DNA from 2 places in the Limosilactobacillus sp. C0001E2 genome. Region 1 is predicted to be linked to the other one. Evidence: predicted binding sites of a transcription regulator. Region 1 holds the regulator's gene; the other holds the start of a gene.
The links. Region 1 encodes NrdR, which represses ribonucleotide reductase genes. Its sites were predicted from a motif close to ACACNATATATNGTGT; they were not measured.
Positions count from the first base shown of each region.

Region 2: nrdH (glutaredoxin-like protein NrdH) is a predicted target of NrdR. The motif match lies at 8,661-8,676, and genes of this name have one in related genera.

Region 1 is NZ_JBWPXC010000001.1:370,883-387,690, forward strand. It holds gene AC1EKL_RS01830 (TrmH family RNA methyltransferase) at 1-20, opposite strand, end outside; gene AC1EKL_RS01835 (acylphosphatase) at 81-359, shown strand; gene yidC (membrane protein insertase YidC) at 423-1,367, shown strand; gene AC1EKL_RS01845 (peptide deformylase) at 1,511-1,921, shown strand; gene AC1EKL_RS01850 (HAMP domain-containing sensor histidine kinase) at 1,971-3,458, opposite strand; gene AC1EKL_RS01855 (response regulator transcription factor) at 3,474-4,160, opposite strand; gene rpmF (50S ribosomal protein L32) at 4,299-4,478, opposite strand; gene AC1EKL_RS01865 (DUF177 domain-containing protein) at 4,529-5,080, opposite strand; gene AC1EKL_RS01870 (nucleotidyltransferase) at 5,135-6,292, opposite strand; gene AC1EKL_RS01875 (class I SAM-dependent DNA methyltransferase) at 6,294-7,037, opposite strand; gene rsfS (ribosome silencing factor) at 7,038-7,394, opposite strand; gene yqeK (bis(5'-nucleosyl)-tetraphosphatase (symmetrical) YqeK) at 7,394-8,008, opposite strand; gene AC1EKL_RS01890 (nicotinate-nucleotide adenylyltransferase) at 8,001-8,630, opposite strand; gene yhbY (ribosome assembly RNA-binding protein YhbY) at 8,643-8,954, opposite strand; gene yqeH (ribosome biogenesis GTPase YqeH) at 8,972-10,099, opposite strand; gene AC1EKL_RS01905 (YqeG family HAD IIIA-type phosphatase) at 10,092-10,622, opposite strand; gene rplT (50S ribosomal protein L20) at 10,743-11,096, opposite strand; gene rpmI (50S ribosomal protein L35) at 11,149-11,346, opposite strand; gene infC (translation initiation factor IF-3) at 11,367-11,879, opposite strand; ribosomal protein L20 leader region at 11,923-12,057, opposite strand; gene dnaI (primosomal protein DnaI) at 12,112-13,023, opposite strand; gene AC1EKL_RS01930 (DnaD domain protein) at 13,023-14,420, opposite strand; gene nrdR (transcriptional regulator NrdR) at 14,413-14,889, opposite strand; gene coaE (dephospho-CoA kinase) at 14,946-15,536, opposite strand; gene mutM (bifunctional DNA-formamidopyrimidine glycosylase/DNA-(apurinic or apyrimidinic site) lyase) at 15,533-16,366, opposite strand; gene polA (DNA polymerase I) at 16,526-16,808, opposite strand, start outside.
Region 2 is NZ_JBWPXC010000003.1:53,767-70,574, forward strand. It holds gene AC1EKL_RS03985 (NAD(P)H-binding protein) at 1-82, opposite strand, end outside; gene AC1EKL_RS03990 (pyridoxamine 5'-phosphate oxidase family protein) at 459-1,088, opposite strand; gene thiD (bifunctional hydroxymethylpyrimidine kinase/phosphomethylpyrimidine kinase) at 1,137-1,958, opposite strand; gene adhE (bifunctional acetaldehyde-CoA/alcohol dehydrogenase) at 2,049-4,685, opposite strand; gene nrdF (class 1b ribonucleoside-diphosphate reductase subunit beta) at 4,998-5,999, opposite strand; gene nrdE (class 1b ribonucleoside-diphosphate reductase subunit alpha) at 6,055-8,226, opposite strand; gene nrdH (glutaredoxin-like protein NrdH) at 8,322-8,543, opposite strand; gene tadA (tRNA adenosine(34) deaminase TadA) at 8,812-9,321, shown strand; RNA gene ffs (signal recognition particle sRNA small type) at 9,358-9,457, shown strand; gene dnaX (DNA polymerase III subunit gamma/tau) at 9,655-11,367, shown strand; gene AC1EKL_RS04035 (YbaB/EbfC family nucleoid-associated protein) at 11,395-11,709, shown strand; gene recR (recombination mediator RecR) at 11,711-12,310, shown strand; gene AC1EKL_RS04045 (YaaL family protein) at 12,313-12,561, shown strand; gene tmk (dTMP kinase) at 12,572-13,210, shown strand; gene AC1EKL_RS04055 (cyclic-di-AMP receptor) at 13,234-13,554, shown strand; gene holB (DNA polymerase III subunit delta') at 13,587-14,588, shown strand; gene AC1EKL_RS04065 (DNA replication initiation control protein YabA) at 14,599-14,940, shown strand; gene rsmI (16S rRNA (cytidine(1402)-2'-O)-methyltransferase) at 14,954-15,817, shown strand; gene AC1EKL_RS04075 (acyl-[acyl-carrier-protein] thioesterase) at 15,826-16,575, shown strand; gene AC1EKL_RS04080 (exopolyphosphatase) at 16,674-16,808, shown strand, end outside.

The sequences.
Region 1 (16,808 bases):
GACGTTATTTGTTCTCTCATTTAGTTTCACCTCATTTTAGTAACGCAATTATACCATTAATCAAGCGGAGGCGTTTTACAATGATTAATTATCATTTAACAGTTAGCGGGCGAGTGCAAGGAGTCGGCTTTCGCTGGAGCACCTATCAATTGGCACAAAAACTCGGGCTCACCGGTTTTGTTCAAAATCAAATGGATGGCACCGTGCATATCGTGGTTCAAGGGCCACACAATTTGGTCCGTAAATTCACCAAGCAAGTTCAGGCTGGGGTTAATCAATACGCCCGCGTAACTAACGTCAAAATTAAGCCAGGAAACTTGATCAATACCCAAACGTTTTCGATTAAGGAATCATGGTAAACTGACTGGAATTCCCCCCGTTTTTAAGGTAAGATACCTTCTGTATAATTTTAAAATAAAGGATTGAGTTTATTGAAAAAACAACGACGCTGGTTATTAGCAGGAAGCCTGCTTAGTACATTGCTCATACTTTCCGGTTGTGTACGAACCACCAAAAGCGGCAAACCATACGGAATGGTTTACGAATACCTTGCTAAACCAATGCAGCACTTAATGGAATGGCTAGCAAGTCTGATGGGCAATAATTATGGCTGGGCAATTATCGTCATCGTAATTGTCGTTCGTCTAATCCTGCTGCCAGTAATGATGAGTCAAATGAAGAAGTCGACATTGATGCAAGAAAAAATGTCAATGATTCAACCGCAATTACGAGAAATTCAGCGACAACAAAAGGCAGCCAAAACGCCTGAAGAGCAAGCGGCTGCTACCCAAGCCATGATGGCGCTGTACCGCGACAACAATATTAGTATGACTGGTGGAATTGGCTGTCTTCCTTTACTAATTCAACTACCGGTTTTTGCAGCATTATACGCTGCCATTCGTTACTCTCCTGATCTTTATCATGCTACCTTCCTTGATATTCCTCTGGGGAAGCCAAGCATTTTGTTGGCAATTTTATCTTTTGTGGCCTACCTTTTCCAAGGGTGGCTTTCAATGATCGGAATGCCAAAAAATCAGCAGGCCCAAATGCGGATGATGATGTTAATGAGTCCGGTGATGATTTTCTTCATTTCAATGACTTCATCAGCTGGTTTAGGATTATATTTCTTTATTGGTGGTCTATTTGCCATCTTGCAAACTTGGTTAATCAATGCCTACCGGCCGCACTTGAAAAAACAAATTGCTCAAGAAGTAAAAAATCGGCCAGCTCCAAAGCCGGTTGTGCATTCTCAACCAACGACTAATACCAAAGCTGATCATCAAGATACCATTCAACAATTACAAAATAAACCAGCGGCTAAGCCTAAGCGACGAAACGCTGGTAAGCAACAGCACCACCATAATTAATAATTTACGGTACTGTGTCTTTCAATCCAATATGTAAATCGACTCCAGTGTCTAAAACGTGACACTGGAGTCGATCATCTCAGGACGTGACGCCGAAGTTATCGATAGCTTCCACCACGTCTTTTTTATAAAGGAGTTTTCACATGATTAAACCGATCATTCATGATCAAAAGATTTTAACCAAGGTCAGTACCCCAGCCCAGCTTAGTGATGTCAAGATCGCTCAAGATTTGCTAGATACACTGCAAGCTCATCAAATAAGTTGTGTTGGGCTCGCTGCCAATATGATTGGCATTCACAAACGAATCATCGCAATAACGATTGGTCCAGCCCAAGTTGCAATGTTAAATCCAGAAATCATTGATCATCAACAACCATACCAAGCTCAAGAAGGTTGCTTGAGCCTAAATGGACAAAGAACGACAACTCGTTATCAAACCATCACAGTGCAATTTATGGATATCCAAGGACACCATCAACAAATAATGTTAAATGGCTTTCCCGCACAAATTGCGCAACATGAAATTGACCACTGCAATGGTATTTTAATATAACTTTCACTAACAAGCATAAAGGGAGCGTCCATAGACGCTCCCTTTATGCTTAATTATTGTCATCATACTTCACAATTGGTAGTGTAATCCGAAAAATGGATCCGGCTCCCAACTGACTTTCCAAAGTAATTGTCCCATGGTAGCCCTTGATTAACCGTTGGGCAATGGACAATCCTAAACCATTAACGCCTTTCTTACGACTACGAGCTTTATCCACTCGATAAAAGCGATCAAATACCTTATCGACTTCTTCTGGCGCGATTCCTTCACCAAAATCTTGAACAGCAATCTCGACCGAATTATAATTACGCGACAACGATAGATGAATTTCCTTCCGCTCTGCAGAATACTTCACAGCATTATCACATAAGATAATTAAAATCTGTTCCAGATGATCCCGATAAATATTCACTTCCACATCTTGGCGTAAGTCATCATCAAGGGTAAATTGAAAATCTGGATGAATCATCTTGAAATTATTATAAACTTGTTCAACAACCTCTTCGACCTTGGTCGTGGCATCACGAAACTTAATCTCAACTTGCTCTGCTCTGGATAGATCCAACATTTCTTGAACTAGATTATTCATCCGACTTGTTTCCGCCAGTGCCGCCTTAATTGAATCTGCCAGAACCTTAGGATCATCCTTGCCCCACCGTTCTAGCATTTCCATATGCCCTTGAATGATTGCTACTGGGGTTCGTAATTCATGAGAAACGTCGCCCACAAATTGGGACTGTTGGTCAATATAACGCTGCGTCCGATCAAGCATTTCGTTTAATAAGTGGCTTAATTCCCCCAGTTCATCGTTCCGATTGGTTTCGGGAGTCCGGACATCTTTGGTCGAATCTTTTGTCACCACTGCCAAAGTTTTTCCAATATCCGTTAAGGGACGTAATAAGATATATGAAAGTCCATAACCTAATAAGCCACTAAAAATCACCACTAAACATAATGCCAAAAAGACGATTAGCAACATCCGGTGATAGTGCTGATAATAGTTAACCAGCGGATTTTCAATTTGCAAATATCCAATAATTTGATGGGTCTGTTTGTCATAAATTGGTGAACGGCCAACGATCATTTTATGGCCATGCCATTTTTTTAGCGTAACTCGTTGATGCGCGGTACGCTGGAACTTTTGTACAACATCACCAGTTTGAAATAATGGCTTGCCATTTAAATTAAATACTGTCACATTTTGGTGAGCATCGCTCAGTCCTTGAAGTACCGGACGATGATAAATTTTATCTTCATGAGTTGCCCGCTGCGAATCAAGTACCTTTTTTTGTAAAGTATCACTTACCATCTGACGAGTTAATTCTCGCTGATTAGCATTTTCGCCTAATTGCTGACTAATCGTCGTTAAACTTTGCTTAAGTGCTGTCCGCTCCTGATTCAAAAAATCACTCGTAAACGCACTAAAAATGGCTAAAACGACGATTAAACTAATCACCAGCGAGCCAATGGCCGTCCCAAATGCCCACTTTAGTTTTAAAGAAAAAAACTTGCGCGGCTTTTGTTCATGATCATCCATAAGCTGCCTCCCGTTTTACGAACGGATTACGTAGCCAGTCCCCCGAACAGTCTGAATGTAACTCTTCTCTCCCGGGCGATCGATTTTATTCCGCAAATACCGAATATAAACATCAACAACATTGGTTTCCACCTTGGCATCATATCCCCATACTTTACTGAGTAACTCCTGACGCGACATAACCACATTGATGTTTTCCATTAAAATGAGTAATAATTCATATTCACGTTTAGTTAAGTTAATCACTTCATCACCGCGGCGGACCACCCGATTTTCCTTTTCAATGGTTAAATCTTGATACTTAACCGTAGTTTGATGGTTATTATTATTTCCATCTTCAATACTAATCCGCCGTAGTAATGCACGGACCCGCGCTAACAGCTCTTCAATCGCAAATGGCTTCACGATATAGTCATCAGCACCATGGTCCAACCCCGATACTCGATCAATAACCGAATCACGTGCTGTCATGATGATAATTGGCGTATTCTTTTCTTCACGAACTCGGCGAGCTACTTCAATTCCGTTAAGTTCTGGCAACATTAAGTCCAATAGAATTACATCAAAATCTTCATTTAAAGCTGATTCCAACCCACCTCGACCATCAAGCTCAACATCTGTTTCATAACCTTCATGTTTCAGTTCCAAATTAACAAAGTTGGCAAGGTTTTCTTCATCTTCAATGATTAAAATCCGACTCATTTTTTCACCTTCACAATTTTTTCTAAATCAATATTAAGTTTATCATAGTTCTCTAATTAACGGTCCCAAAATTATAAAATAAAAAAGGCTTTCCCAGGTCCGGCGCCTAGAGGAAAGCCTTTAATTAAAATTGGTCGCTTAGTTGTTCTTAGCAACAACTTCCTTACCATTGTAGTAACCACAGTTTGGGCAAACCATGTGTGACTTACGAAGTTCACCACAGTTTGGACAAGGTGCTAAACCAGGAACAGTCAACTTAATGTGTCCCCGACGGTTACGCTTACGAGTCTTTGATGTCTTTCGTGCTGGTACAGCCATGTTTGACACCTCCTTATAAAAATTTTATCCACTTGGTTTTTAACCGTCCGCTAACCATCTGTGTCCTGATCAGGAAATAAATTTTTTAACTTAGCGAAACGTGGATCAACATGGTTAGTTTCCTGATGATCATCAGTAACCTCTTCAGTTACTGACCAGCCCTTTCCTGAAGGTAACTGATCCTTGGATTGTTCATCAGGGGTTAACACCCGTGTCGGAATCTGCTCATAGATATTTTCTAATAACGATTCATCAAAATCAATTGTCTGATGGTCATGCGGTAACAAAAAAACGACCTCTTGATCATCATACCGTGACAAGTGATTTTCCTCTGCCGTGTATGTCTCTGAATAGTCAAAATTCAACGGCAACTTCACAGGTGTTAATGAACGGGTGGAAGGTACGGTAATCTGTCCCTCTACGTGAGCAGTGACTGTGGCATCACCATCGTCATAGCTAACGTAACCTTCAACATCCATTGCTTGCGCATCCAAAATTTCATTCGGGAAGCGCTTCATTAATGATGCTTTCAGATCAAAAGTACTTTTGAAATGAAGTGGTTCTTCTGAATAGCGATGTAATTCGTTTAGTGACCATTTCATAGTACTAACCTCCTAATGCAACGTGCCCAATTATACGCTGACCACTAATGAATGTCAACGACTTTTACTTGACACTTCTAACCGCAATGGTGAGTGTTTCAAATCCTGCTCAACTGGCGTAAAGTTTTGATACAATTTTCCCGCCCGATAATCTAAATCAAGTCGGCCGCCATCGAGAGTTTGGTCAACTTTCACAATTAATGGATATTCTAATTGCTTTTTAACCTCGTGTAAATATTGCCGCCCTCGTGCCGTGAACCCCAACACGTGATGATATGGATTCTGAATGGCGGTATTGACTTGACTGGTAGTAGCTTGTAGAACAACGTATAGCAACAGACGGCTTAAATGAGCGTATGTATAGCGTTTTGTCTTGGCTTCCTTAATAAACTCTGTAAAAGTGAGGTGGTGTTGAGCAGCTCGTTTTAAACGATTTTCCAGTCCCTCTGACATCTGGTAGATCTTCGCTAATCGTGAGCTGGGCGCCTGAATTAACTCGTTTCTCAATATCGGGTATAGGAATTCCCACGAGGGTACCCTTGACTGAGTTCGTAACTGCTTAAAGGTCCTGTTCGGTACCGCCTTTTTCAATAGATCCCATTTTTGTTTCTGAACTGCATGCCGAATGGCACTAGCACTGGCAATTTCCCCAGTGATTGTTTGATCATGATACTGACTGTTTTGACGGGCCAGCGGAACCAAATTAAGGTGCAGGTCATTTTTGAGTTTAGCTTTGGTATAACTAAACGCCAAAATATCATTCGGCTCAATTAATGAAATTCCTAACTGTTCATGTAACTGACTGTTGAATTGCGTTGCGTAAGTTTGGTCAAACTGTTTAAATTGTTCGGTAGAAAAGTGGTCCTCCATCGCTACCATCCGTTCAAAATCCCATTGCGGATGTTCGGCCCCAAACACAACTGAGTCAACTTGGAGATCAGCCAAAAGGCGGAGGGCTCCTGCTGCAAAACGATCGGCAGGTTCGACTGCATTGACTAGGGGCAATTCAACCACTAAATCGACCCCATTGACCAATGCTGCTTCAGCTCGTTGCCATTTATCAACAATGGTTGGTTCGCCACGCTGGGTAAAATTACCACTCATTACCGCTATTACAACATCCGCACCAGTCAATTCATGCGCTTTTTGCAGGTGATAACAATGTCCGTTGTGAAAAGGATTGTATTCAACAACTAACCCAACTGCTTTCATCTTATTCACCCTTCTGACACTTGAAAAACCAGCGAGTTGTTTGTGCATTGAGCTTTCCATGGCCAAAGTCACTGGATACTTCAATGCTCTTAAAGCCCGTTTGTTGAAGTGCCTTTACAACTAGTTGACGTGGATACGAACGTTCAAAGTGGGTTTCAGCGAGTCGCTGGTAATTACCATTACTCAGCCGATTGAAAAATGATAATTCATGAATCACACCATGCTCAACATCATCATTTTGATAACTTGACCATAAAAAATAGCGCTGCTGGTCTTCAGATTGATAGTTATACATAAAGCCCGGATACACGACATCCGTTTGATATGGTGTAATCATATCAAATAAAAAGGTCCCACCATCAACTAAATGTTGCTGAACTTGTTGAAAAACTTGCTGTACTTCCGTTAAATCACGCAGATAACATAGCGAGTCCGCAAAACAAGTAATGGTGTTAAATGATCCTAGCGCTGTCAAATCCAGCATATTAGCCTGCACTAGTTGTAGTTTAATATTCGCCGCTTGTGCATGGTTAGAAGCAAGAGCAAGCATTTCATCGGACAAATCAGCATCTGTAACTTGATAACCTGCTTGGGCTAACAAAACACCCAACCGACCAGCGCCACCGGCCAAATCAAGTAACTGCCCTCCCGTTGAAGTATTTTCTTGAACGTATTGGGCCCATTTTGAATATAATTGTTCATCAAACAACTCATCATAGTATTGAGCAAAGGATCCGTAAATCATTTAGTCATTTACCCATTCACTAACGTTCACCAATGGTGCGTCAGACCAAAGTTTTTCTAGATTATAGAAATGGCGAGTTTCTTCGCGGAAAACGTGAACAACAACATCTCCTAAATCCACTAGAACCCATTGAGCAGCATGTTTTCCCTCCACACTACCAATTTCCAACTTGTTGCTATGTGCCATCTCAACAATTGCATTAACAATGGCCTGTACCTGACGATCAGAGCCACCAGTCATAATAACAAAGTAATCGGCCATTGGGCTAATCTGGTCCACTTGGAGTGCCACAATATCTTCAGCACGCCGACCGTCAGCGGCTTTCACAACTTTTTCCAATAATTCCTTACTATTCATTAATTAATTTCCTTTCTATATTTTGGTACCCAAGAATTATACGTATCAATCGTTTTGGGGTAAACAGGCTGTCCTGCGGCAATCAAGTAGTTTAACGTATGCTTGGTTTGATAGGCCACCCCGGCCCCCAAATCTTTTTTCGTTATTCGTCGCGCTTCTTCGACCCCCGGGAAATCACGGCCCGGTTCAATATAATCAGCCATATAAATAATCTGGGCTAACTTGGTCATATACTGACCACCAGTGGTGTGTTGACGGATTGCGTTAAGGATATCTTCATCATGAACACCAAGCTCATCCTTAACCAATTCAGCACCAACGACGCCATGCCAAATCGCGTTACCATACTGAAGTAATTCCGGGGACATTTTACGTTGATGGATCAACTTAACAAAGTCCTCATCTGGGCTTTCTTTTGCATAGTCATGACAGAGCCCAGCAATACTTGCCCTTTCGACATCAACATTGTATAACCGGGCCAGCTCAATCGCTGTTTGTTCAACCCGACAAACATGTTCAAAACGCCCTTTTGAAAGTGCCTGTTGTAAACGTTCAACCAACTCTTCCCTAGTTAATGGTAATAAATTTTCTTGATATGTAATTTGCTTAGTCAATGTATAACTGATGCTCCTTAATATACTGCTCAACTTTTTCTGGCACCATATATTTAATCGAACGACCATCATGAATTCGTTGTCGAATATCACTTGACGAAAAATCAACTTCAGGCACATCCACCCAAATGACCGGATAATCGCTCTTGTTTGCTGCTCCAGTCCGACGAACACCGACAAAATTTACTATCTTTAATAGATCCCGAATCCGGTACCACTTTGGTAAATAGTCAACCATATCTCCGCCAATAATAAAGTAGTAATCCACTTCTGGATGCTGTTGCTTTAATTCACAAATGGTATCGTAAGTGTAACTCACACCGCAACGTTGAATTTCAGCTAATTCAATCCCCAAAAAAGGGTTCTCTTGAATGGCTAATTGAAGCATCTTGACGCGCAACTTTGCCGCAATAGCATCCTTTTTATCAACATGTGGTGGAATCATATCCGGCATCATCAACACTTTATCTAATGCCAAAGCTTTCCCCACTTGGTCCGCAACTAAAAGGTGCGCATTATGCACGGGATTAAACGTGCCACCATAGAGTCCAATTCGTTTGCGTCGCCTAAAACCTACGCGTTGATACTTAACCTTTGGTACCGTTTGAACCGCCGCTCGCAAAACTATCGCCCCTTAAATCTTCTTCACTCTTAACGAAACATTGCGAAATTCTGGTTGGTCAGATTCCTTAAATAGGACTAGAACGCGCCCAATAACCTGAACAACGTCAATGTCACTGTGGCCTTCGATATAATCACGAACCTCATCAGTTGTAACATCAGCATTTTGTAAAATATTAACCTTAATTAATTCACGACGATTCAGTGCACCATCAAGCTGTGCTAGCCATTCTGGAGTTAACCCATTTTTACCCACACTAAAAATTGCTTGAAAATGGTTCGCCTGTGCACGAAGGTATCGTTTTTGTTTTCCTCGTAATTTCAATTGTTTACTCCTTATTATTAAATCATTGCACGCCGGGTCAGAACACGCACTCCTTGGGGAGCCCATCCCGCAACCGCAATTCCAGCTGGAATCGTAATCCACCCTAGGCCTTCATAAACCAGATCCGTCTTTTCGTCAGTAGAAAATTCAAAACGCTCTAATGATGGAATTTGGTCTTTAGTGGTCTTTGTAGGCGGAGTTAGTAAATCACCAAGATGTTTTTCATAGAATTTATCAGCATTACTAAGTTTAGTCCGGTGAAGTTGCAAATTATTATCAAAGTATGCTACTACACCGACCTTAGGACCCTTTAAATAATCAAAACGCGCAATGCCCCCCATAAAAATGGTCTGACCATCAGATAATTGATAGGTGCGAGGCTTAATCTCTTTCTGTGGTGCTACTAATTTTAAATCTTGATCCGGTAGAACATGCGCCATCTGGTGTTGATGAATAATCCCCGGTGTATCAATTAGTTCTTGTCCATCATCAAGTGGAATTTCAATTTTATCTAAAGTGGTTCCCGGAAAACGCGAAGTTGTGATCAAATCTTTGACGCCCGTTCGTTGTTTAATAATTTGGTTAATTAGTGTCGATTTACCAACATTAGTTACCCCAACCACATAAACGTCACGATGTTGTCGATATTTCTCAATCGTATTTAATAGTTCCTCAATTTGGTGGTTCTTTTTGGCCGATACCAAGAGTGTTTCAATGGGCCGAATTCCTGCAATATTAGCTTGTTGTCTGATCCAATCACGCAACTTTGACCGGCGTAGAGAATGCGGTAATAAATCCTCTTTGTTACCAACTAAGAGTACCGGATTATCCCCGACAAAACGGTGGAGACCTGGAATGAGACTCCCATTAAAATCAAAGATGTCTACAACATACACAATCAGCGCATTAGCTTCACGGATATGGTTCAGTAATTGCAAAAAATCATCATCCGTTAATGAAACCGGGGCAATTTCATTGTAATGACGGAGACGAAAACACCGTTGACAATATAATTCGTTGGTTGCTAATCCATTTTTGACGGCCGCCGCAGGAGTATACCCCGGCTCATTTGGGTCCTTAGACTGAATAATTGCTCCACAGCCGATACACCGTAATTCTTCATTAGTTTTACTTTCTTCAGTCATCCAAATCCTCCTGCCATCTTAATTCTGGATATTTTTTCAGTAGATCTTTCATCACAAATTTTTCAAAGAACCGGTTAATCTGGGTATCCCATTTATCAGTATTAATTAACGGTTGTACCAAGATTGACCGTACTCCAGCAATATTAGCGGACAGCATATCTGTCATCAGTTGATCGCCAACCATGACCACCTCATTCCGGGAAAGCCCAAGGCGTTTCCGTGCTGTTGTGATCCCAAAGCTCAATGGTTTTAAGGAACGAGAAACAAACGGTAAATCAAGTTGTTTAACCGCCTTAGCAACTCGTTGCGCACTATTGTTAGAAACAACGATCAACGGAATCCCCGCCTGGCGTAATTCGCTCATCCATTGTCGTAACTCGGGAGTACCGTTTGGATTATTCCAAGCAATCAGCGTATTGTCAAGGTCCGATAACACCGCCTTAATCCCGTATTGTTTTAATTGATCAGGTGAAATATTATAAACTGTTTTTACCATCCACGTTGGTTTGAATTTTGCTATCAATGTCTTACCTCATGTTTCATTAATCAATCTAATTATAACGATTGAACAGGGGTGGTTCAATTAATAAAAAAAGATTAGGGTCACTTCGCTGGGTTCCCCTAATCTCAATAAATTGATGAACTAGTTCAAAGCCTTCTTAGCTTCGTCAACAACCGCTTTAAAACCTTCTGGGTCGTTAACGGCTAAGTCAGCTAACATCTTACGGTTGATGTCAATGTTAGCAAGCTTTAAACCGTGCATTAACTTGCTGTAACTAATGTCGTTCATTCGAGCACCAGCATTGATCCGTGCAATCCATAATTCACGGAACTTACGCTTGTTTACCTTCCGGTCACGGAAAGCGTAAGTGTAACTCTTCATCACTTGGTCCTTAGCAGTCTTAAAAAGACGATGCTTTGAACCAGTATAACCCTTAGCTAACTTCATGATGCGCTTACGACGAGCGCGTGTAACTGTTCCACCTTTAACTCGCATAGTGGTAACCTCCTAGTTTGATTTGTATTGTTAAATTAATTAGCAGTATGCATTACTTCGAAGGAAGCATCTTCTTGAAACGCTTTACGTTAGTCTTGTCTAACATGCTCAGACCACGTAATTGACGACGTTGCTTCTTGGTCTTACCGTGGAAACGGTGACTAGTAAATGAGTTACCACTCTTGAAACCGCCTTTAGCAGTCCGCTTAAAACGCTTTGCAGCAGCGCGATTAGTCTTCATCTTTGGCATAACTATTTCCTACCTTCTCTTTATTTTTTTGCCTTATCAGTAATTGGGGCAAGTGTTAAAAACATGCTCCGTCCTTCCATCTTTGGTCGTTGAACAACGGTGGCAATGTCCTTAGTCTCATCTGCCATCTTTTCAATCATGTCACGACCGATATCCTTGTGCGTGATCGCCCGACCACGGAAACGTAATGAAACTCGTACTTTATCACCCTTGGCAATAAACTTACGAACCCGGTTTAACTTAACGTTAAAATCGTTGGTATCAATCGTTGGGCTCAAACGGATTTCTTTTACCGCTTGAGTCTTTTGATTCTTACGGGCTTCACGTTCCTTCTTTTGCATCTCAAAACGATACTTACCGTAATCCATAATTCGTGCAACCGCTGGACGAGCCTTTGGTGCAACAAGAACCAAGTCTAAATCAGCTTCTTCTGCTAATTGTAAAGCTTCACGCTTGGATTTGATTCCTAATTGATTTCCATCTTGATCAATCAAGCGAACTTCTATGGCACGGATACCGTTATTGACATTCATTCCTTGAGCTATGGCAATACACCTCCAATTTTGATAACGAAAGAACAAGCAAAAAAAGCGAGGTGCATATCACCCCGCCTGAAAATACTAAATCACATTCGTAATCTAGCTTCATTCAACTCGTCAGCCCGGCAACTCTAGTCACCAAGGCGAGAAGCGGGTGCTTCTGCTTTTCTTTCAACAAATACTAGATTAATCAATTCGCTAAACTTTGTCAAGACTAAATCTTATTTTATCCCTTGGCTCGTAGATTTGGCCCCACCATCCGAACCTCACGGGACAAAAAGCGAATCCGTTCCATAATTCGTTGGGCTTTTAACGGCTCACTATTACCGTTATTATCTTGTGCAAGATGGTCAGTTAATTCATCCATGGAAAAGTTTGAGCTAAAAAAGGTTGGTAATTCTTCTTGCATCCGATATTCCAGAATCACTCCCAAAACTTCATCCCGTAACCATGGTGATAATGCATCTGCTCCAATATCATCGAGCATTAAAATGGGGGCTTGTTTAACTTCATCGCGTTCTTGCTCGGTGGTATGACGGGCAATGGACCCCTTCATATTCACCGCAAAGGTTGGAAAATGAACTAGCATACTATTAACTCCCTGATCTGCAAGTTCATTTGCAATTGCCCCTAGTAAATAGGTCTTCCCAACACCAAAACTACCGGAAAGATAGATTCCGGGAACGAAGTTATCCTTTGAGTAACTATTAACAAACTTTACAGCTGCATTCAATGCTGCAGCTCGACCTTCATTATTAGTGTAATAGTCATCGAGGGTGGCATGCTCAATAAATTTTGGCATATATCGCTTATTGACCCGTCGCCGTTTTGCCTGGATTGCCTGCTGTTCTAGTAGTTCAGTGGTTGGAACATAGGTTACATCAATTTGCCCGGCCGACATAACCAGTCGTGGAGTATAACCTGGAGCGACACTTGGGGCACCATTTTGAGCGAGATGTTTTTCATGAACATATTCATATAGTTTTGATCGTCCCCGTTGAATATCTTCGTCAGTTAACCGCTCTCGATTGGTATCTAAAAAGGCTTTAACATCTTGATCAGCAAACACTTCAGAAAAAATCTGCTCAGTGGTTTTTTCACTATTTTGATTCTTTAATAACTTACGTAGTGGTTCCATTAATGGTCACCCCCATTTCCTTGATGACGCTTTTGACGATTCTTTCGTAACTCAGCCAATAAGCGTTTTGACTCGGCCAATTGTTCAGGAGACGCTGACTTGGTCTTCGGTTGGTAGCCCTTCTTTGCCCACTCAGGTAATTTTTCTTTAACTGATCCCTTTCGTCCATTACTATGGAACGAACGTCCAGCCCTTTGCCGTTGTAGTCGAGCGGCTTGATGCCGTTTAATTTCATTGAAAGCATCCACCGAATTTTGCACTCCAGCCCGTCCCCAGTTATTAGCAATCGCATCTGCTAGGTTAGCATTAACCGTTGCCAAACCTTGCTCACCAATAATATACCATAGCAATAAATTAATCGCACCATCGGATAACCCACTTTGTTGGACGAGCCGTTCCACTGTGTATCGTTCGGCAGAACTGACGTAACCATTGGTTTGCTGTTTCAATTGTGCTAAAAACTCCATCGGTGCTTGATTTTCACACTGCCGAATTAGTTCCTGTACATTCTCTGGCAACCCGGTCATTTCTAGTCCGTTAACTGGTTTGTCACTAGTGTGACTTTCTTGCTGATCTGGAGTAGAAACGTGACCAGCATTGCGCGCCCGTTTTTTAAACTCCTCAGCACTGAACTGATTATCAACCATATCAATTGATTGCTCAATCAAACGAGCAATGGCTAACTCATCATATCCATATACCCGGTGTTCAACTAAAATTAGTTTTTGGTATTGATTAACTATTTCAGGATCAATCCCAGCTCCCGATAACTGTTGCGCTACAAAATGTAAATCAAAACCGTCTTTGGGAACCTGATTAGTGGCTACCCGATGACTAGTGGCGTCTTTAATTTGTTTTTGCGTGCGTTTAAGTGCGACATCATCTGCCAGATGGTCTCGATCTGGATGAAACACTGTAAAGAAGGAATGGCTGACATTTGTTAATTCATCGACATCTAAATAATAACCCAATGCCGCAGTTCCTAACTGCTCAAAACGTTCTGGGCCCACCATTTCTAATAATTGGACACTTAGTAATTCATCTCTCATGAACGCAGCTGGAGTTAACGTGGGATGTAATTCAAAGACGGCTACCGCCCCTAATTCGTCAGTCCTGGTAAACGTCTTGATTAACCCAACGGCTTCCAATTGCGAAAGTGCTTCTGTAATCACCCGGATACCAACGTTTAATTGGGATAATAATTTGGTAACTGGTTGGCGATCTGAAATCATTGGGCGTTCCTTTAGTTGATACTGCAATGCTGAAAAAAGCCCCAAAGCATTGGGACTCATTAACGGTAAATAATAATCAACAAAAGTTTGTTCATTATTATTGGCAAAATCGGGGGCAGCACTAACAACATAGCCGGTTTTAGGGGTTAACTGAAAGTTAGTCATTATGATCACTTCGTTTGTTGTTACCAATCATAGTTTGTAATTCACTCATAAAGGCATCCACATCCTTAAATTGCCGATAAACACTTGCAAAACGAATATAGGAAACTTCGTCCACCGCTTTTAATTCGGTCATTACATACTTACCAATTAGCTGACTAGAAACCTCGGTCTCACCTAAACGACGGACTTGACTTTCAACCTTATCCGCAATTTTTGTAAGTTGTTCCATGCTGACTGGACGCTTTTCGGCTGAACGGACCAAACCATTTAAAATCTTTTGGCGATTAAATTCCTGTCTGGTCCCATCCTTTTTAACAACTAACAGCGGGGTTTCTTCGTATCGTTCAAAAGTAGTGAACCGAAAACCACAGTTAGCACATTCACGCCGTCGGCGAATACAAGTACCGTCTTCGCTCGGCCGACTATCAATTACTCGGGAACCATTTTTATGGCAGTGTGGACATATCAAACTACTGCCCTCCTTATACTAGCTTAATAAACAAGCATCATTATACCACATTCATACTACTGAACATTATCCAACCATTGTTGGACTTGTCGTTCGGTTCTAGCAATGGTCGAATTATTATCAATAACTAGATCTGATAATGCTTCTTTAGCCACTAATGGCATCTGACTTTTAATTCTTGATTCAGCCTGTTCCACTGTGAGCTGGTTACGTTTCATTAAACGTTCTAATTGAATCGCTGGTGAAACGACCACAACCATTACTAAATCACACAGTGCATCATAATGTTGCTCAAATAATAACGGTGCATCTAAAAAGATTAATTGGTGATCCGCCCTTTGCAATGCTGTCAATTGTCGGATAATTTCCTGTCGAATCAGCGGTTGCAAAATCTCGTTTAATCTTTGTAATTGATTTGGTGAATCAAAAACTATCTGACCCAATTTCTGCCGATTTAAACGTCCATCACCAGTTAAAATCTTTGGGCCAAAGGTCTGCACAATTTTTTTCAAGCCACTTGTTCCTGGTGCAACCACCTGTCTAGCAACCTGATCAGCATCCACTACTGAATAACCACACCGGATTAAATAATTACTGACCGTTGACTTTCCAGAGGCAATCCCACCAGTAATACCAATAATCATCATTTTTCAATCAATTCTTGACAGTGCGGACAATAAGTTGTACCGCGTTGAGCAACCTTAATCTTAACCATCTTGGTTCCACAACGGGGACACTTCTCGCCACCATGATCATAAGCTTTTAAGTAGTCTTGAAAACCACCGGCATCGCCAAATGCATTTTTATAAGTATGCACAGTCGTCCCCTTATGTTCTGTGGCCGTTGCAATTTCCTTAATAATATTTTCTCGTAACGTCTTAGCTTGTTCATGTGTAAGAGTGTTAGCGGCCTGTTCCGGATTGATCTTGCTCATCCACAATACTTCATCACAGTAAATATTACCAAGCCCAGCAACGTGACTTTGATTCAATAAAAATGGCTTAATTTTTCCACGACTCTTATGTAATATTCGTTCAAAGTAATCGAGCTTAAAGTCTTGTTCAGTTGGTTCAGGACCAATTGTTCGTAGACCACCGTAATTCATCTCTTCACCAGTCGTTACTAGTCGCATCCGGCCAAATTTACGGGTATCACGGTAACACAAATCTGTACCATTCTTAAAATGAAAAATCACGTGAGTATGCTTATCAACCGGCGTTCCCGTCTGTTGTTTAAAATAACTCCCTTCCATCCGTAAATGAGAAATCATCGTTAGGTGGTTAGAAAATCTAAACAGTAAGTATTTTCCACGTCGATCAACATGTTCAATCGTTTGACCAACTAAAGCTTCGCGGAATTCTTCCACATCATTTTCAATTGTTTTCCCATAATTAACATCAATTCCAATAATTTGCTGACCGTCTGCAATTTGGTTTAATCCACGACGAACCGTTTCTACTTCCGGCATTTCAGGCATAATCCCGCCTCCCGAGTTTTTAGAACCATTATAAACTGTTACGGAAATATTGCAAATTACTCAATCTAGCCCAGTCTACAAAATGGGATTGTGAGCATGAAAACGTTAGTGTCTTCTGTCACGATCCCATCTTAAATAACGATTATAATTACCGCTCCATTATTTCAAATCATACCAGGTGTCGCCAACTTTGCTTTCAACTTTCAGCGGTACATCTAATTTAACTGCGGAATCCATCACCTTTGGCACCAATTCTCGCAGTTGATCAATTTCCTCTTCTGGAGCTTCAAAGATTAATTCGTCATGAATTTGCAACAACATTTTAGCTTTTAACCCAGCTTTTTGAAGTTGCTCATTCATATTAATCATTGCAATTTTAATAATATCAGCGGCACTCCCTTGAATCGGTGTATTCATTGCCGTTCGCTCAGCAAATGAACGC
Region 2 (16,808 bases), on a different contig from region 1:
TATCAGGGTTAATATTTTCATTGAGAATTTTAACGGCAGCTTGACCAAAGTTACCAGTAGCAGCAGTAACAGCAATTTTCATAATAAAAGACTTCCTTTCGAGTAAAGTTTTAATCGACAGTATTTATAATAACACGTGTATTTTTAAAATCAACAAGTTAATATAAAAACGGGATTTATATCAAAACATTGAAAGCTAATAAATGAGTAAAAAAGCAATCAATAGCAAAAATCTGTAAATGTACTCCTAAAAACGTGATACTTTTAAACCAACAACTATTTAGAAGCGGTCTGGAAATTGTTCTCTGAAAGGGCACTTAATCCGTATAGTAAAATCTAAAGCAAAAAAGGTCAGCTTAAGCAGTTTCACTGCCTAAGCTGACCTCAAAATATTTCATCAGGATGGTACAAAGAGCTGATTTTGTCAGTACCTCCGCATTTTTAGATACTATGAATGGTTATTTAGATGGTTCATCGTTGGAATGATCGTCCGTATAGACATCTGAATAGTCGGCATTTTGTGATGCGCTCGCAAGGGCATCTAAGTCCACTGTCGTATTGGGATCACCATAAACGGTTTCTGGACCAGATAATTTTTCTCCTGGTTGCATGTCTTTGAGCCCCGCAGGAATGTGGATCCGTGCAGAAATCTTATTAGCATCAAGCCGCCAGACGGTCACTTTACCTAACATCCGTTCCGTAAATTTGGGGTGTTCTTTGATATAATGGTCAGTCATGACATTGAGACCGTGTAGCATTTCCTGATGATCGGTTACCTTCGTTACAATTCCCTGTCCAATGACACTCTTAAACTCAGCACTGTAATGGAAATGCTTTGGTACAAGGCGGAATTTTTGCCCGCCATCCAGTTCAAAACCAACGTGGGGATCAGCAGCCAATAATCGACCGGTGGTGTGGGTATCGTCACCATGGAACCAAAGCGTATATTGACCGTCGATTTCCTCATAGCCAAAATGAACGGGGGTTTGATAAATGCTTTCGCCATCATGCATTCCAATTACTAAAACTTCCATTTCATCCAGGACTTGATTAATATGTTCGTGATCAAAATAGGTATCGGCTTTCATAATGAACCTCCAAGAGAATTAGTTAATTTAAGTGTAACAAATTTTGGGTTATCCATCTATGGAATCGTTGTCATTAGTGAGCGCTTTTTCTCCCGCCCAGTGATTAATGGGGCCAAAGTTTTGACCAACTGCCAGCGGATGGTGAATAGCGACATCTACAAATTGGTTAGCCCGCTTAATCGCGTTGACCACAGGCTGCCCCTTTGCTAATTCTGCAGTAATGATGGCCGAGAAGGAGTCGCCAGCCCCGTTGACTTTATTAGTTTTAACAAACCGATTGTTCATCCAAAAATCGGTACCATCCGCCAAGAGAACGTAATTATGAATAAGCGGCTGGGCTTGATCATGGGAACCTTTAATTACCACGTTTTGAGCACCCATCGCTTGGAGCTGGTGGGCACCTGCCACGATATCATCCCGATTACTAAAGTCGTGATCAAGAAGTTCTTCAGCTTCGGTAAAGTTAGGAGTTAATACTGTGGCTAGCGGAATTAATTTATGACGGAAATCCACAAAGGCGTCGTCACTAAGGAGTCGATTGTGGCGCTTAGTGATAATGACCGGATCAACAACTAAGGGCCCAAAGGCAGTCGCGGAATAGCAGTTAGCCACGGTTTTGATAATAGCTGAATTGGCCAGCATTCCAGTTTTAGCAGCTGTGATGTGAAATTCGGCCAGGTCATCAAATTCTTCTTTGATAAAACTAGGCGACATAGTGGTAGATGCAGTAATTGTTGTTGCATTTTCCGCTACGACCCCAGTTAAAACACCGTGACCATAGATTCCAGCCGCATAAAATGAGTGTAGGTCTGCAGCTAAGCCGGCACTTCCATTTGAATCGAAGCCGGCGATTGTTAATGCTTGTTTCATAAGCTTCCTCCGTTCTTAAAATTCCACCATTACCATAACATAAAAATCCGGAATGCCAAGCGACATTCCGGATTGAATAGTTAATTTATACTATTTGTCTTGTGGTTCAACACCAGTACCATCATAGCAACGTTCTAAGAGTTCCTTCAGTTGACTTACTAATGGTTCAACTGGGTTGGTAGTAGTACATTGATCTTCGTAAGCCAACACAGCCAACTTATCAACGGCTTTGTCAAAGTCTTTGCGACTAACACCGTTGGCCTTAAGGCTCAGTGTTACACCACATTCATGAGCTAATTCAATAATCTTTTGAACGTAGGCTTCCATTAATTCTTCATCAGTGTCACCCTTTAATCCTAAGAACCGTGCAATGTCTGCGTAATCCTTTGTGGCATGGTAAGTAGCGTAGTGTGGCCACATTGCCAACTTTTGTGGGCGCTTAGCATTGAAGCGAATTACTTGGGGAAGGGCGATTGCAATACAAAGACCGTGAGGAAGATCAAAGGCACCACCCATCTTATGAGCGAGGGAGTGGTTAATACCAAGGAAGGCTTGACCAAAGGCCATTCCGGCAATCGTTGAGTAGTTATGCATCCGCCGCCGGGCATCTTGATCACCCTTCACCGAAGCTGCCAAGGTTTCCATAACCCCTTTGATGGCTTGAAGTGACCAACCACGAGTATAATCAGTGGACATTACTGAAACATAAGATTCAGTAGCGTGACAAAGGACATCTAGTCCAGTATAAGCAGTGGTCTTTGGTGGCACAGTTTCAACGAATTGTGAATCAACAATCGCAATATCCGGAGTTAAGGCATAATCAGCTAATGGATACTTAACATGGGTCTTAGAATCCGTGATAACCGAGAAACAAGTAGTTTCAGAACCAGTCCCAGAAGTGGTTGGAATCCCAATGAATTGAGCCTTGTGTGGTTTACCAATTTGGTAAGCCCGCTTCCGAATATCCAAGTACTTCTGCTTAACCCCATTCCAGCTAGTTTCTGGGTGTTCATAGAACATCCACATTGCCTTTGCAGCATCCATTGGTGAACCACCACCAAGGGCAATAATTGTGTCAGGCTTGAAGTCACGCATTAACGCAACCCCTTTGTTGACAGTATCAGTTGATGGATCTTCTTCAACTTCGTCAAATACTTGGAAGTGTGCTTCCAGCGGACGTTGACGAAGTTGGTCAATTACCCGTTGCGCGTAACCACGCTTAACAGTTCCTGGACCGGTAACGATAAAGGCCCGGTTAATGTTTGGAATGTCTTGCAATTCCTTTAATGAGTTCCGTTGAAAGTAAACTTTTGGGGGAATCTTAACCCATTGACGGTTTTCACGCCGTTTTGCAATTACCTTGTAGTTTAAGAGGTCATAGTCAGAAACGTTATGCGAAACGGAATTCTTACCATATGAACCAGTTCCCAGGGTTAATGATGGGGTCATGTTGTTATAGATGTTACCAATCCCACCGAGTGCAGAAGGTGAATTTACGATAATCCGGGAAGCCCGCATTTCTAACCCGTATTGAGTTGCTAAACTGTCATCTGTTGTGTGAATAGCGGCCGTGTGACCTTCACCACCATAATGCAGAAGTTCCTTACACTTATCGAAGGCTTCTTTGTGGGAGTGAACTCGATACATGGTTAGGACTGGGGATAGTTTTTCTGCAGAAAGTGGGTAGTCGTCACCAACTCCTTCGTATTCAGCAATTAATACCTTGGTATTGGCAGGAACGTTCTTCAAACCACACATTTCGGCAATGTCGTTTGCGGAACGACCGGCGATTGGTCCAGCAACTTGGTGGCGTTTAGGATCGATAAAGCCCTTGGTGAAAGTATCAATTTCGTCTGGCTTAATGAAGTAACAATTCCATTTCTTCAGTTCAGCTTTGACTTGATCGTAGATTTCATCGTCAACCACGATGGAGTTTTCTGAAGCACAAATCATCCCATTATCAAAGGTCTTTGAAAGAACGATGTCATAAATAGACCGTGGAATGTTGGCTGTCCGTTCAATATATGCGGGACCATTACCAGGGCCAACCCCCAATGCTGGGTTACCAGAGCTATAAGCAGCTTTAACCAGGCCTGGACCACCAGTAGCTAAGATGGTTGCTGTCTTTTCGTGTTGGAGAAGGTCAACAGTTGCGTAACGTGAAGGTTTAGTAATCCATTGAATTACATTCTTTGGGGCACCTGCTTCTTCAGCTGCCTTTTCAAGAATTTGGGCGGTGTGGATAGAGGCTTTTAATGCTTGTGGGTGCATCGAAAAGACAATCGTGTTCCGCGTCTTCAAAGAAATGATTGACTTGAAAATAACCGTTGAAGTTGGGTTAGTAACTGGAACCACCCCAGCAATGATCCCTAGTGGGTCGGCGATGGTAATAGTTTGGTTTTCATCATCATCTTTGATAATGCCAACGGTCTTATCGTGGCGGATGTTATTCCAAATGTATTCACTAGCGTAGATATTTTTAATGGCCTTATCTTCGGCAACTCCACGGCCAGTTTCTTCGGCAGCTTCCATTGCCAGTTCCATGTGGTGCTCTTCAGCAGCGAGGGCCATGGCTTGACAGATATGGTCAACTTGTTCTTGGGTAAAGTTACGTAGTTCGTTAAAAGCAACTTCACTCTTATCCATTAAATCATCAATTTGTTTTTTTGCTTCCGCAGCTTGATCAGTCGCAGTTGCTTCGGTAACTTTCTTTTTTGAATCAGCCATAATAATAATTCTCCCTTGTTATTGAAAAAGTTTGTTAATAACTGAACAATTACAGTATACAAAATATTTTTGAAATGTAAATAGTAATTGTGAATAAAAACACAAGACCGGTAAAGCAACTTTCTCACAAGGTTTTATGGTAAACAAAAGAGTCAGAAATATAAAGGCTATGCCGATGCTGATGATAGCGTTTACACTAAAATTCGGTATAGTTTGTGAAACGACTAACAAAAATTAAAAAATAAATATTGTTGCAGCTATGAGCAGGTATAAAAAAACCGCGACAATTAATGTCGCGGTTAGCAATCATAATTAATTACGAGAATTGCGATCTTTACCAGCATTAGGATCTTTGACATGGTAGTCGCTATCGTTCATTGCTTCAACTGCACCGAGCCGGTAACCATTACCAACTTGACTAAAGAAGTCATGGTTAGAAGTGGTGGTTGAAATTCCGTTCATCACGACTGGATTAACATCCGATGCAGTATCTGGGAACAATGGATCCTGACCAAGGTTCATTAAGGCCTTGTTAGCGTTGTAACGAATAAAGGTTAGAACATCGTCAGTCCAACCGATTTGGTCATAAAGTAGGTGGGTGTAATTTTCTTCATTATCGTATAGTTCATAAAGGAAGTTATACATCCAATCTTTCATATCTTGTTGTTGCTTTTCGGTTAGTTGACGCATACCAACTTGGAACTTGTAACCAATGTACGTTCCGTGCACTGATTCATCCCGTAAAATCAATTTGATGATTTCGGCAACGTTATTCAACTTATTATGCCCAAGATAGTAGAGTGGAGTGTAGAAACCAGAGTAGAACAAGAACGTCTCTAAGAAGACATTTGCAACCTTTTTCTTCAGAGGGTCAACACTTTCGTCTAGGTAGATATTACCAATTTTAACAGCTTTATTTTGTAAATATTCTTCACTATCTGACCAGTCAAAAATTTCGCGAATTTCATCTGGAGTATTTAAGGTGGAGAAGATGGTGGAGTAAGACTTAGCGTGAACTGATTCCATAAATTGGATGTTATTTAAAACTGCGGTTTCGTGCTGCGTTTTAACATCCTCTTTCAAGGCAGTTAATCCTGCTTGAGATTGAAGGGTATCTAGAAGGGTTAAACCACCGAAAACGTGGCCAACGGTCCATTGATGATCGGTGTCTAATTCACGCCAATCATCTAAATCATTTGAAACAGGAATTCGGGTATCTAACCAGAATTGCTCGGTTAACTTTTCCCAGGTGGCTTTGTCAATCATATCGGAAACTTCATTCCAATTGATGGCCTGATAGTTTTTAATTTTCATTCGTTATCTCCTTATTAATAAAACGATTAAATCCTTAGTAATTATATCGTGTTGACTAAATTACGCAACTCTCACATTGGTTAGCACCAATTTCGTCTTGATCGTCAGTAAATGTCCGAATGTAGTAGATTGATTTGATACCCTTTTGATAAGCATAGTGACGAAGGATGTTTAAATCCCGAGTGGTCATCTTATCTGTGCGACCGTCTTTCCATTCATACATTCCTTCAGGGATGGTGGAACGCATAAAAAGTGTCATGGAAAGCGATTGGTCAACGTGTTGCTGAGCAGCTGCATAGGTATCAATCACTGAACGCATGTCAGTATCATAAGCAGACTTATAATAAGGCATTGTGTCATTGCTTAGATACGGAGCTGGATAATAGATTTTACCAATCATCTTTTCTTGCCGTTCTTCAATTTTATTGATGATCGGCTGAAGACTGGAAGTCGAATCGCCAATGTAAGAAGTGGATCCGTTTGGCGCTACCGCAAGCCGGTAAGCATTATAAATACCGTCTTCCATAATCGCTGCTTTTAGTTGCTTCCAATCATCAATCGATGGAATAAAGATTCCTGCAAAGAGTTCTTGAACAGCTTCTGATTGTGGTCCCCAATCTTTTGTAATGTATTTATCAAAGTAGGAACCGTCCGCATAGGCGCTTTTGTCGAAATCAGCAAACGTTTCATGTCGTTCAACGGCAATTTCATGTGAAGCGACCAACGTCCAGTAGTTTAATAACATGAAGTAGACACTGGTAAATTCTAGGGCAACCGGAGAACCATATTGAATGTGGTGTTTTGCGAGATAACCGTGCAATCCCATCGCGCCAAGTCCAATTGCATGAGAACGAGCATTTCCACGTTTGATTGATGGGACAATGTCAAGGTTTTCAATATCAGAAATATGAGTTAGACCACGGGTAATAGCACGAATTGACTTACCGAAGTCGGGAGTTTCCATCATATTTGCAATATTAGTAGAACCTAGGTTACATGAAACATCCGTCCCTAATTCTTGGTAGGTTTGATCATCATTCACGACGGAAGGCTTTTGCACTTGGGCAATTTCAGAACAAAGGTTGCTCATGATGATTTTACCGTCAATCGGATTGGCACGATTTTCAGTGTCAATATTAACGATGTATGGGTAACCAGACTCTTGTTGTAGTTTAGAAATTTCATCTTCGAGGTCGCGGGCATTAATTTTCTTTTTGGTTATTTCATCGTTAGCGACCAGGTTATCGTACTCTTTAGTAATATCAACGTAGGCAAATGGTTCGCCATAGACCCGTTCCACATCATAAGGACTGAACAAGTACATATCCTCATCGTTTTCAACAAGTTCATAGAATTTATCAGGAACGGTAACCCCTAGTGAAAGAGTCTTAATTCGAATTTTTTCATCGGCATTTTCCTTTTTGGCACCAAGAAATTCGACGATGTCTGGGTGGAAGACACTGAGGTACACAACTCCGGCGCCTTGTCGTTGTCCCAGTTGGTTAGAATAAGAGAATGCATCTTCCAAAAGTTTCATAACTGGGACCACACCACTGGCGGCACCTTTAATCTTTTTAATTGGGGCGCCTGCTTCTCGCAGATTAGTTAAGTTGATACCAACACCACCACCAATCTTGGACAGTTGGAGGGCAGAGTTAATGGTCCGACCAATGGTATTCATATTATCCGTGGTTTGGATTTCAAAGCAGGAAACGAATTCGCCCCGACGTTTACGCCCCGTATTAAGGAAGGTGGGGGTAGCTGGTTGATAACGTTGATTAATTAATTCATGCGCTAAGTCCATCGCTAAGTCCTCATTTCCATTAGCGAGGTAAAGTGCATTCATTGCTACTCGATCGATATAATTCTCTAAGTAATATTCCTTATCATTTGTCCGCAAAGCATACTGAGCATAGAATTTATATGCTGCCATGAATGAGTGGAAATGGAAGTGCTTAGATTTTAAATAGTCATATAATTTGTCAATAAATTCGTTACGATATTGACGAATGAATCCTTCTTCCAGATAGTCATGGTCGATTAGCCACGTTAGTCGTTCTTGAACAGAAGCAAAGTGCTTAGTATTTGGTTCAACGTTATTTTTAATAAAATCGTCTAATGCTAACTTATCTTTGTCTAATTGGATTTGACCATTCTTAGGAATATTGATTTCGTTGTTGTAATCAAAGTATTTAACTTTGGTTAGGTCGATGTCTGATAAAGCCATAAATTCACACACTCTCTTATCTCTTAGGTTGATTAAAAATAGCAAAAATAAAACAGGCACTGTATATTTACCGGTGCCTGTTAAGCTTGAAACCCTTAGGCAAGTTGTTTCAGCATGTCAGGACGAAATCCAGAAAAGGCATCGCCGTTAGGAAGCTTAACCACAGGTGTGGCACGAAAGCCATCAGCTTTAAGCCGTTCAATAAATTCTGGTTGTTCATCAATATTATGTTCGACAAAGCTAACATTATGTTGTTTGAGAAACATTTTGGTCATTTTACATTGGACGCAATTATTTTTTGAAAAGACAGTTACCATCACTCTCATCCTCCCGAAGATTAATCTAAATCTTGTAATTGATGTTTCTTAGTATAGCTTTTTTCGGTAAAAAATCAACGTGTAAACAGCAGATATTGTGTTATTAGTTTTATTAATCCACCATATATGGTGGTGGTAAAGCGTTTTCGTTTTTCTACTTTTTTGTAAATTAATTTTAGAGGAATGACTGAATTGACAGTCGATTTTATTTTAAAATTAGGTATGATAGAAAGAAAATGGACCACAAATTGTTGTTTGGAGGTGACGTATGGAGATGTTTGATTATACGGAACCGGCAGACTTTATGCGAGCGGCCATTAATGAAGCCCACCAGGCAGAGTTGTTAGGCGAGGTCCCAATTGGGGCGGTCATTGTTAAAGATGGACAAATTATTGGTGCGGGACATAATATGCGTGAGAAATATCAGCAGAGTATTTACCATGCTGAAATTTTGGCAATCATGGAGGCTTGTGATGCGCTCCATAGTTGGCGATTAGAAGACTGCGATCTTTACGTTACTTTGGAGCCATGCATTATGTGTAGTGGTGCAATCATTCATTCACGTCTGCGCCAAGTATATTACGCTGCACCGGATCCAAAGGCTGGAGCAGTCAATAGTTTATATACATTACTGAATGATTCCCGACTAAATCATCAAGTGACGGTTCATCAAGGGTTGTTACAGGATGAGTGCAGTCAGATGTTAAAACACTTTTTTCGTGAAATTCGCCAAAGAAAAAAATTAGCAAAACGAAAAAGAAACCGTGAACAAGACTAGTTTTTACTTAAGAAATAGTGTATGATATTTATTGCCGTAAGGCCTTAGGGCAAGGACACGCTTACGAACCGTGTCAGATCCGGAAGGAAGCAGCACTAAGTTTGATGTGTTTTGTGCTCTAAGTTGATATGCAATTAACTCAAGGGACTGGCAATTGCCAGTCCCTTTCTTTTTAGATTCAAAAAAATCACTATATAGTAGAGTTGTACGGGAGGAGGGAACATTGCCCCCTCCTGGTTATTTTTGTTGTATGAAGTCAAGATTTCGCTTTTATCCCGTGAGTAAAACCTAGTATAATATTTAGCAGAAGTTTGTTCATCAAGGAGGAAATTTATGAGCTATCAAGCATTGTATCGGGTTTGGCGACCACAGCGGTTTGCTGATGTTGTTGGACAACAAGTCATTACCCAGACGTTAAAAAATGCGATTATTACCAATCAGATTAGTCATGCTTACCTCTTTGCTGGGCCCCGGGGAACTGGTAAAACTTCGGCAGCCAAAATTTTCGCCAAAGCGATTAACTGTCACCATCAAAAAGATGGGGAACCTTGTAACGAATGTGAGATTTGTCAATCAATTACTGCCGGAACGTTAAACGATGTCATTGAAATTGACGCCGCTTCTAATAATGGTGTGGAAGAGATCCGTGATATTCGTGATAAGGCTAAATATGCGCCCACTCAAGCAGATTATAAGGTTTACATAATTGATGAAGTCCACATGTTATCGACGGGAGCGTTCAATGCGCTACTTAAGACTTTAGAAGAACCACCAGCTAACGTTATTTTTATTTTGGCGACCACTGAACCACATAAAATTCCGTTAACAATTTTAAGCCGGGTGCAACGGTTCGACTTTCATCGGATTTCACCGCAGGATACTTTTGACCGAATGAAGTATATTTTGGATCAAAAGAAATTTAAGTATGAAGAAAAGGCCTTATGGGTGATTGCGAATGCAGCTGAAGGTGGAATGCGGGATGCACTTAGTATTCTTGATCAGGCCTTATCGTTTGGCGATGATGATGTAACATTAGATGATGCTTTGCTGGTAACTGGAAGTGTTACCAAAAAGCTACTACAAACGTACTTTCAACAGGTTGCTACCCATGAAGGCCCGGCTGCCTTGAAGACGATGGACCAGATTTTGGGTCAAGGAAAAGATGGACAACGCTTTATTGAGGATCTAATTTCCTTTATTCGTGATTTGTTGTTGTACCAAGAGTCACCGGAGCTAATTGAAATAGCAGCAACAGGGTTAAAAGAAGCGGACTTTCAAGAACTTAGCCAGTTAGCTAATGCTCAACAACTCTACCAGATGATTGATGTCTTAAATCAAGTTCAAGATGAAATGCGTTTTACTACCCATCCAGATGTTTATTTGGAAGTATTAACGATTCGATTGAGTCAAATTAGCAGTGAGCAACCATCGACAACTGTGACTGCCGATCAACAAGAAATTGATCAGCTGAAGCAACAGGTTCAATCTTTGCAACAGGTGGTGCAAAAGTTATCAAAGCAGGCTCCACCGGTTAATCAGCCTCGAGTACAGCCTAAAAAGTCGGCACCAACTGGTCAACCAGTGCGGATTAACCTGGAACAGGTTTACCAAATATTAGATCATGCTACTAAGCAAGATTTAGTTGATTTACAAAATATGTGGCCAGATATTTTAAATCTGCTGAATCCAGCTTATCGGTCACTGATTGAACTTTCTAAGCCGGTTGCAGCGAGCCCGGATGGGGTTGTGGTAGCGTTTGATAATGGTTTTTTACTTCAAAAAGCGTCAGTCGGGAATTTGGCTGATGATGTCAATCAAGGGCTGGAAAAGATTACCGGTAGTGAACGGCATGTTGCGTTTGTCCCGAGTGGCAAATGGCCACAAATCCGGCATGATTTTTTGGCAGATCGGGGCTATTTTAAAAAGCAGTCGACCACTCAAGTAAAAGATCCAGTAAAGACGAGTCAGCAAAAGCAACATGATCAAATCACCAGTCAAGCGGAAAATTTTTTTGGAACTGGTGATGTGGAAATTAAGAACGATTAATAATGTTAATAAAGGAGAAATAAAACAATGCGCGGAATGAACGGAATGAATATGCAACAAATGATGAAGCAAGCCAAAAAAATGCAAAAGCAGATGATGGCAGAGCAAAAGGATTTAGCAGCACAAGAATTTGTTGGAACTGCACCAGATGACATGGTCAAGGCTAAGTTTACTGGTGATAAAAAGTTAGTTGACTTACAAATCAAGCCGGAAGCGGTTGATCCTGACGATGTTGAAATGTTGACGGACTTAGTTGTGGCAGCGGTCAATGATGGCCTCCAAAAAGTGGATGCTGCAACGCAGCAAAAACTTGGCAAATACACTAAAGGACTAGGAATGTAGTATGCAGTACCCAGAACCAATTGCTAAGTTGATTGCGAGTTACATGAAATTACCCGGAGTTGGTGAAAAAACGGCAACGCGCCTCGCTTTTTATACAATCGGCATGGATGAAGACGATGTTAAAGATTTCTCTAGGGCTTTGGTATCAGTTAAAGAGGATCTTCATTATTGTTCTATTTGTGGAAACATTACCGAAGACGATCCATGCCCAATTTGTAAGGATCAGGGGCGCGACCAAACGACCATTGTGGTGGTAGAAAATTCGCGTGATGTAATGGCCATGGAGCGGATGAATGAGTATCATGGCTTATACCACGTATTACACGGGACAATTTCTCCAAGTGAAGGGACTGGTCCGATGGATATTAACATTCCATCATTAATTGAGCGTTTAAAAAAGCATTCAGAAGTTAAGGAAGTAATTATTGCTACCAATGCTTCAATGGATGGGGAAACAACTGCTCAGTACTTGGCTAAGTTATTGAAGCCCGCGGGAATTAAGGTCACCCGGCTTGCCCATGGTTTGTCTGCGGGTGCGGATATTGACTACACTGATGAAGTTACTTTATTCAAAGCGGTTCAAGGAAGAACGGAGATGTAGACATGCTCTTTAAAAGTGATCCGCAGCGGATGCGTAAAATCGGTAATCGTCAACTCATGCAATTAATTTATGCAACCAAAGATAGTTGGAATCAGGCGCGCGAAACAGAACAGGCCGTTTATGAAGGTCACGTTGATAGCGAATTAACTGATCGGACTAAACTGCAGGAATGCAAGTACATGTACCTTTATCAATGGGCCCGGAAAAGAAAAGCACATGGGCACCTTAATGATGGGGTCATCCAACATTAGGAGAATAGATATGCAAGGAAGGTTTATTTCATTTGAAGGACCCGATGGTGCGGGGAAAACAAGTGTCATCAGCGCAATTCAAGAGTGGCTGACGCAAAAGTATGGTGAACAAGCCGTCTTATTAACGCGAGAGCCGGGTGGTAACCGAATCTCAGAACAAATTCGACAGATTCTTTTTGACGATCACAATACAAATATGGATGCACGGACGGAAGCGCTATTATTTGCTGCGGCCCGTCGTCAGCACATTGTAGAGGATATTGAGCCCGCATTACAGGCGGGAAAGATAGTCCTGAGTGATCGATACGTTGATAGTTCGGTCGCTTACCAGGGTGGCGGACGTCATCTTGGTGCGGATGATATTTGGGAATTAAACCAATTTGCCATTCATGGACTTCTCCCGGATTTGACCATTTATCTGGATATTCCATCAGAATTAGGGCTCGAACGAATTAGTAAACATCGGCAAAATCAGGTCAACCGATTAGATCGAGAAAAGTTACGATTTCACCAGGATGTTCGGAATGCTTACCTGACTTTAGCTCAACGTCACCAAAAGCGAATTCAACTAGTAGACGCGAGTCAGCCACTGCCAACGGTTATTAATACGGTGCAGAAAATGATTCAAAGTCGTTTCAACCTTGAATAAGGAACGAGAAGGAGGAAGAACTTATGAAAATGATTATGGCAATTGTGCAACCGAAGGATAGTAATCGGGTTCGGGATGCACTAGCAAAAAATAAAATCGGGGTCACTAAGTTGACCACTTCTGGTGGCTTCCTTCATGAGGGAAACACCACATTTATGATTGTAGTTGAGGATAAGCGAGTGGATGAAGCGTTAGAGATTATTAAGGCGAATGCGAAGACTCGTCAAGAATATATGACGCCAACAGCCTATATTGACAATGCTGCTAATTCTGTACCAGTCAATGTTCAAGTTGGCGGTGCAACGGTATTTATTTTACCGGTCGATAAAATGTTGCACTTTTAAGCGCAACAAACTGAGAGGAGCACAACGTGGGAATGCAATCATTAACAGCCCAGGATTTGCAGCCAGCGATTGTTGAACGTTTTCAACACATTATTAGTAATGGAGAATTAGCGCATGCTTATCTATTTGTAGGTCCCAATGGTTCTGGAAAACAGGAATTAGCTCAGTGGCTAGCACTGAGTATCTTTTGTTCCCATCGTCAAGCAGGTCGGCCAGATTTTACGTGTGATGAATGTCAACGGATTTTATCAGGTAACCACCCTGATGTGGTCCGAGCAACTGCAGAAGGCCGGCAAATCAAAGTTGATCAAATTCGTCATTTAAAGGCGGAGTTTACCAAGTCCGGGATGGAAGGCCAGAAAAAGGTCTTCATTATTGAGGATGCCGATAAAATGACCGTTAGTGCTGCGAATAGTCTCCTTAAATTTATTGAGGAACCTGGGGCGGGAATTTACATCTTTTTATTAACAAATAATAAAAATGCAGTGTTGCCCACGATTCAATCCCGAACCCAGATTATTGAATTACAACCGCTTGCTAAGACAATTACTCAAGAGTTGCTGGATAGCAAAAAAATTCCAGAATACTTACTATCAATTATTTTAGGGTTAACAGACTCAGCTGAGCAGGCAGCTCAATGGGTGGCTGATGATTGGTTAGCAAAAGCGATTGACGCAGTTGTGCAGTGGTTTAAAGAATTAGTTCAAGGAGATCCCGTGGCTTTCGTGGATATTCAAACAGTCATGAAGGGGCTTGCTAGTGAACGAGAAAAGCAATTACTGATGCTGGATTTAATGGCGTTAATCTGGCGTGATGGACTAGTTGCTAAATTAATGCCAGCAGAAAGTGACCAATTGTATTTTCAGCAATGGCAGGAAATCATTGTTAATGGTGTCCAGCGGTATTCGATGCATCAGTTAATTCAGGCTAGTCAGGTGACTCTTGAAGCTCACCAGATGTTGGGACAAAATATTAGTTTTCAAAACGTGGCCGAACAACAAACGTTACGGATCTTAAAGTTGTTACATGGGTAGGTGAATTGTCATGGAAAAACAACCAGTTGATAAGAGCGAAATTTACGAGCAATTTGCCAGGTTAAGTCAACAAACCAAGGATTTAATGGAAAGCATTGAAATTCTTTCTGACCGGATGACTAAGGTCTTAGCAGAAAATGCGCGGCTAACGATTGAAAATGAGCATTTGCACGAAGTGATTGCGGATAAACATGTTCAAAAACAAGAAGAGGGTCTTTCTGAGTCACGAAAAATGTTGCAAAAGCTCTATCAGGAAGGGTTTCATGTTTGTAATGACATGTATGGTAAACGCCTGGAGCCAAATGAATCTTGTACGTTTTGCTTAGATGCTATTTATGGGCGGCATAATTAAGGAGTAAGGGATAATGCAAACAATGTCGAGCTTTCGCGAAAACGCTGGGAAACTGTATTTGGTACCAACACCAATTGGTAATTTAGACGATATGACCATGCGAGCAATTAAGACTTTAACGGCAGTCGACCTAATTGCTGCCGAAGATACTCGGCATACGCAAATCTTACTCAATCACTTTGATATTCATACCCCCACGATTTCGTTTCATGAACACAATACGGCAGAACGAATCCCCCAGTTAATTGAAAAATTAAAGGCGGGTCAAGAAATTGCCCAATGTAGTGATGCTGGAATGCCGTCTATTTCTGATCCGGGGAAGGAATTAGTGGCTGCTTGTGTGGGCGCGGATATCCCCGTTGTACCGCTTCCGGGGGCTAATGCTGGGATCACGGCATTAATTGCATCAGGTCTGAGTCCGCAGCCATTTACTTTTTATGGTTTTTTAGAGCGTAAACACCAGCAACAAGTCCGCCAGTTAAAACAACTGAAAATGCATCGTGAAACAATGATTTTTTACGAAGCACCCCACCGACTGAAAAAAACTTTGAAAACCATGGCGGAAGTTTTAGGAATGGAACGGCGGGTGGTTTTAGCCCGGGAGTTAACCAAGCGTTATGAAGAGTTTATTCGCGGTTCGCTTTCTGAAGTCATCGAGTGGGCTGATACAAATCCGGTTCGGGGCGAATTTGTGATTTTAGTGGCCGGTAATGATCAATCAATTGAGCAAATTCAGGAACGATCGCAGGGGACGCCAATTGAACAGGTTGACCAAGAAGTAGCTAATGGACTCAGTACGAATGCTGCCATTAAATTAGTAGCAAAACGCTTAGGAATTAAAAGACAAGAGTTATACAAACAGTATCATCAGTTTTAGGAGTTATTATGGCAGGACAAAAATTTATCCTTGAGCATCAAGTTAATTACTATGAATGTGATCCCAGTGGCCATCTTAGCTTGAGTATGCTAGTGGCGTTGATGATCTTAGCTTCCGAAAAACAGAATGCTCAGTTAGGGGTGGATGAACACGTCACCAAAGAGCTTGGCGGTGGCTGGGTAATCATTGATTATGAAGGGCATTTTCAACGAGAATGGCCAAAAGAAAATGAACAGGTCAAATTTGAAACTGCAATTGTTGCTTACAATAAATACTTCGTGGTTCGCCAATTTGTGATCAAAGATTACCATGAGCAAATTATTGGGACGGTGAACGGCCTCTTTGTTTATATGGATTTACATAAACGGCGAATGGCTAAAATTCCAGAAGTAATTATGACTCCATATGAAGCAGCCAGCAGCCTACGATTGCCAAAGGTGGCTCGTCCGGATAAGGTAGTGGCAACTGATGAATGGCAAGAAAACCACTATCAGGTTCGTTATTTTGATATTGATTACAACGGTCATGTGAATAATGCCCGGTATTTTGATTGGATGCTTGATACGTTAGATCATGATTTCTTGCAGAAACACCAAATTGTAGGGATCCGGATGAATTATGAGCATGAAGTGCGTCCACAGACAGTGGTCAACAGTATGGCCGCCACTATAGAAAACAATGAACAGGAATGGACGACCCAGCATCAGATTTGGGTAGGAACGCAAAAGTGTGCTATGGCGACGATTAAATGGCAGTGAAAATTTTAAAAGGGAATTCATCAATTGATGAATTCCCTTTTTTGCATGGTCCGTGGTATTCTGAAATAGTAATCAGGAGAAGTAAAGGGGCGTTTGCTGTGGAAAAAGGATTATTGGGATTAATCTTCTTAAAACCCGATCGGTTAACCTTAAGAATCATTGATTTAGATAAACACCAGGTTGTCAATGAAGCCCGGTCTGGATCTTTACATGTCGGACAGCAAGCAATTGCT